Regions from separate parts of the Symbiobacterium ostreiconchae genome, predicted to be linked through region 2. Evidence: predicted binding sites of a transcription regulator. Region 2 holds the regulator's gene; the other holds the start of a gene.
The links. The regulator LexA, encoded in region 2, represses DNA repair genes until DNA is damaged. The targets are predictions, from matches to a motif close to CNAACANNTGTTNG.
Positions count from the first base shown of each region.

Region 1: uvrA (excinuclease ABC subunit UvrA) is a predicted target of LexA. The motif match lies at 971-984, and genes of this name have one in related genera.

Region 1 is NZ_AP042454.1:1,187,435-1,189,825, forward strand. Features, by position in the region: gene ACZ5UM_RS05845 (winged helix-turn-helix transcriptional regulator) at 1-162, shown strand, start outside; gene ACZ5UM_RS05850 (HNH endonuclease) at 294-845, opposite strand; gene uvrA (excinuclease ABC subunit UvrA) at 1,068-2,391, shown strand, end outside.
Region 2 is NZ_AP042454.1:2,850,922-2,853,312, forward strand. Features, by position in the region: gene ACZ5UM_RS13790 (hypothetical protein) at 1-174, opposite strand, end outside; gene ACZ5UM_RS13795 (LysM peptidoglycan-binding domain-containing protein) at 191-526, opposite strand; gene lexA (transcriptional repressor LexA) at 761-1,378, shown strand; gene ACZ5UM_RS13805 (DUF456 family protein) at 1,491-1,976, opposite strand; gene ACZ5UM_RS13810 (methionine gamma-lyase family protein) at 1,990-2,391, opposite strand, start outside.

The sequences.
Region 1 (2,391 bases), 1.7 Mb from region 2:
CTGCTCTCTGAACGGCTGAAGGAGCTGGAGTCGGAGGGGCTCGTCACCCGGGAGGTCTTTCCCGAAGTACCTGTTCGGGTGGTGTATTCCCTCACGGCGAAGGGGCGGGCGATGGAGCCCATCCTGGCCGCCATCCAGCAGTGGGCGGAGAGCTGGGGCTGAGCATCAACTCCGAGGATGACCGCAGGCCGGGCGTTCAGCCCGGCCTGTATGCGGTGCAGGGGCGCCTGCGCGGCGCCCCTGCAGCAGCGGTCTGGCGGTGCAGTCAGCAGGGCTCCCGGGCGGCGGTGCGGTCAGCGGAGCGACCGGCGGCCGACGGGGGCCGTTTCGAGCAGCCGCGCGAGCTGGGCGAACCGCTGCGCCCTGCCGGCCGGCCGCGGCACGAGCGCGCGCGGCTTCACGGCCGGACCCGGCTCCCCGGCGGGCGCGGGGGCACCCGCAGTCAGGTGGCGGCCCGAGAGGATCAGGTGCGGATGGGGCGTCGGGCGGCCCATCAGGCGGGCGAACTCCGCCGCGTCCATGTCGCCCCGCCGCCCGTTGCACGCCTCGCACGCGCAGATGCAGTTGGCCAGGGTCGTGCGCCCGCCCTTGGACCAGGGGATGACGTGATCCATCGTAAAGCCCGGCTGGCCGCACCAGTAGCAGGTGTAGCGGTCGCGGGCCAGGACTTTCAGCCGGATGTAGCGGTAGGCGAAGGGGTCGAAACGGAGCCGGATGCGGCTCCGGCCGATCCACTTGGCCCGGCCCAGCCTGACCTCACGGTCGGCTACCTTCCGCCTGCAGGGGGTCAGCACGCGCCCCCGGCTGTCGATGACTTCAACCAGATTGGAATCCGTGGCGTTCATACCTCCATGGGGCACGTCTCGTCCGGCCCCTCTTTTCCGTTAGTGTGGCCGTGCCCGGGGCGGCGAATCCGCGGCCGGACAGGGTCCGTCCCATTATAACACAGAACCGAACAAACGGCAGGTTGCAAACAGGCGTTCGAAGCGGTATGATTTGCCTGACGCCACACGCGCGCCGGGTGTGGTAACATCTAGAGTTGAGACTGCGGTGGGGGGCGTTTCGTTGTGTCCAAAGACCGGCTCGTGATCAGGGGTGCGCGGCAGCACAACCTGAAGAACATCGACGTGGAGATTCCCCGGGACAAGCTGGTCGTGTTCACCGGCGTCTCCGGGTCGGGGAAGTCGTCCCTCGCTTTCGATACGATCTACGCGGAAGGGCAGCGGCGGTACGTGGAGTCGCTGTCCGCCTACGCGCGCCAGTTCCTGGGCCAGATGGACAAGCCCGACGTCGACGCCATCGAGGGGCTGTCGCCGGCCATCTCCATCGACCAGAAGACCACGTCGCGCAACCCGCGCTCCACCGTGGGCACGGTGACCGAGATCTACGACTACCTGCGGCTGCTCTATGCCCGCATCGGGCGGCCCCACTGCCCCAAGTGCGGGCAGCCCATCGCCCAGCAGACGGTGGATCAGATGGTCGACGTCCTGCTGCAGATGCCGGAGGGAACCCGCATCCAGGTCCTGGCGCCGCTGGTGCGGGGCCGCAAGGGCGAGCACCAGAAGGTCTTCGAGCAGATCCGCCGCGGGGGCTACGTGCGCATGCGGGTGGACGGCCAGGTGATGGACGTGGCCGACGACCCGCCGAAGCTCGACAAGAACCGCAAGCATACCATCGAGGTGGTGGTGGACCGGCTGGTGATCCGGCCGGACATCCGGCGGCGGCTGGCCGACTCTCTGGAGACGGCCGCGACCCTGACCGGCGGGCTCGTCACCATCGACGTGGTGGGCGGCGAGGAGCTGCTGTTCAGCCAGAACTTCGCCTGCCCCGACTGCGGCGTCTCCATCGACGAGCCGCAGCCCCGCAGCTTCTCCTTCAACTCGCCGTTCGGCGCCTGCCCGGTCTGCACGGGCCTGGGCTTCCAGACCGAGTTCGACCCGGACCTCATCCTCGATCCCTCGCTTTCGCTGAACGAGGGGGCCCTCATCCCGTGGGCGACATCCAGCCAGCAGTGGTTCCTGCACCAGATCGACGCGCTCTGCCGCCAGCTGGGCATCCGCAAGGACGTGCCGCTCAACCAGCAGGACCCCCGCTTCCAGGAGATCCTGCTCTACGGCTGGCAGGAGCAGAAGGTCCGCTTCGAGTACGAGAACATGTACGGCCAGCGCAAGACGTACGAGGTGGTGTACGAGGGCGCGATCCGGCAGCTGGAGCGGATGCACCGCGAGACCTCCAGCGAGGCCATCCGGGAGCACCTGGCGCAGTACATGACCAGCCGGCCCTGCCCGGCCTGCGGCGGCGCGCGGCTGAAGCCGGAGTCGCTGGCCGTGAAGGTGGGCGGGCTGTCCATCGCCGAGATGACGGCCATGGACGTCGCCCAGCTGCGCGACT
Region 2 (2,391 bases):
CTCGGCCAGCATGCGGCCCAGCCGCCGGCTCAGGGCGTGCAGCTGCGCCTCGTCGGAAAAGTCGCCGGCGGCCGCGGCCTGCAGCACCGCCCGATGGCGCCTGCGCAGCCGCAGCAGCCGCGCATACAGGTCACCGGGCATCCGGCCCTCGAAGCTCTGGACGACAACCCCCATCTCCGTCCCCCTCCCCTCAGCGCATGTCGGTCGGGACGAACAGCACCTGGCCGGGATAGATCTCCGCGGAGGAAAGTCCGTTCAGCTGCTGGATCTCGTAGATGAGCTCGCGCACGTCACGGTTGCCCGCGTGCGCGACGGCGATGTCCCACAGCGTATCGCCGGGCGCGACGGTGTGGTGAACGCCCGCGGGCGGCTCGCTGGGCTGCGTGTGCACGAGGCGGGGGAACAGCAGTACGGCTGCGGCGACGGTCACCACGAACAACACGGCAAGCGTGCGGGCCCTGCGGACCGCCTTGGGCGTGCGCCGCCGAACCACCCGGACCCGTGACTGGGCGCTGTGCGCCGCCATCGCCATCCCTCCCTGCACCGAACGGCTCTTTGGTTCCTTCGGAACTTGTGTTCGTCTTCAGCCTACCACGAATGGATGTTCCCGTCAAGGCCGTCTGCGCATTTTTCGAACAGGCGTTTGCAGAACGGCGGACATGTGGTACAATCTACCCAACCGGACCGCGCGCCGGAGAGATCGGGGTGGGGCAGCTCTGACGGGACGGGCTCCCGCCCTCACTACAGGGGGTGTCGCTGCATGCCGGAACCCTTGACGGAGCGCCAGCGCCAGATCCTGCAGTTTATCAAGGATGAGATCCGCACCAAGGGTTACCCGCCGTCGGTGCGGGAGATTGGCGAGGCCATCGGCCTCAGCTCCAGTTCCACCGTTCACGGGCACATGACCCGGCTGGAGGAGAAGGGGTACATCCGCCGGGATCCCACCAAGCCCAGGGCCATCGAGGTGCTCGATGGCAGCCACACGCAGCTGAAGCGCACCATTGCGGTGCCCATGGTGGGCCGGGTGACCGCGGGCCAGCCCATCCTGGCCCAGGAGGCGATTGAAGACCACTTCCCGCTGCCGGCCGACTTCGTCCGGGCCGACGAGTCCGAGCTCTTCTTCCTCACCGTGCAGGGCGACTCGATGATCGACGCGGGCATTCTCGACGGCGACTACGTCCTGGTGCACCGACAGCAGCACGCCAACAACGGCGACATCGTCGTCGCGCTCATCGAGGACGAGGCCACGGTCAAGCGGTTCTTCAAGGAGCAGGATCACATCCGGCTGCAGCCGGAGAACCGGTTCATGGACCCGATCATCGTGCCGGACTGTCAGATCCTCGGCAAGGTGGTCGGCCTGGTCCGCCGGATGGTCTGAACAGGCAAGCGAAGCGGCCCTGTGTGAGCCAGACGCTCACACAGGGCCGCTTTCGTTTCCTCGGCCGGATCGGCGGCCGGGCGCGCAGAGGCGCGGCCGCCCGGCGCCGTGCCTACACCAGCACCTTCACGATGAAGGCCACCGTCAGCCCGAGCGCCACGACGACGTTCACCACCACGGAACCGAGCACGCCGACCAGCCCGCCGAACCCCGCCCTGACCGCCTCCCCGCCGGAGCGGCCCGCGAACAGCTCGAAGAGCGCGGCCCCCAGGAAGGGCCCGAGCAGGAGCCCCAGCGGCATGAAGAAGAGCCCGACGATGGAACCGATCACGGCGCCCCACGCGCCGGCCCGTCCGGCGCCGAAGCGCCTGGCGCCCCAGGCCCGCGCGTAATGCTCCGCCACCTGCGTCGCGGCCACCACGAGCAGGGCCACAACAAGGAAGCCGGGCGTGATCTCGCGAAACCCCTCCAGCACGCCGTAGCCCAGCATGGCCAGGAACACCACCGGCAGCCCCGGCAGCGCCGGGATGAACGTGCCCACCACGCCCACCAGCATGACGACGACGGCGATCAGGAACGCGATCCACTGCCCGGTCATGTCACCACTCCCTCTACACCTTCAGAATGCCGGCGGCCGCCAGATCGTTCGCGGCCCGGAGGGCGGCCAGCATGACGTGCTCCCGCGTGAGACCCCCCTGAAAATATGCGACGTACGGCGGACGCACCGGCCCGTCAGCGGAAAGCTCGATCGATGAACCCTGGATGAAGGTGCCGGCGGCCATGATCACCGGGTCGTCGTAGCCTGGCATGGCCCACGGCTCGGGCCGCACGTGGGCGTCCACCGGGCTGGCCTTCTGCACCGCCTGGCAGAAGGCGATCAGCGCCTCCGGCGTGCCCAGCTCCACCGCCTGCACCAGGTCGGAGCGCGGCGCATCGTAGGCGGGCCGTACGGCAAAGCCCAGGATCTCGAAGAAGGCGGCCGTGAACTGCGCGCCCTTCAGGGCCTCGCCGGT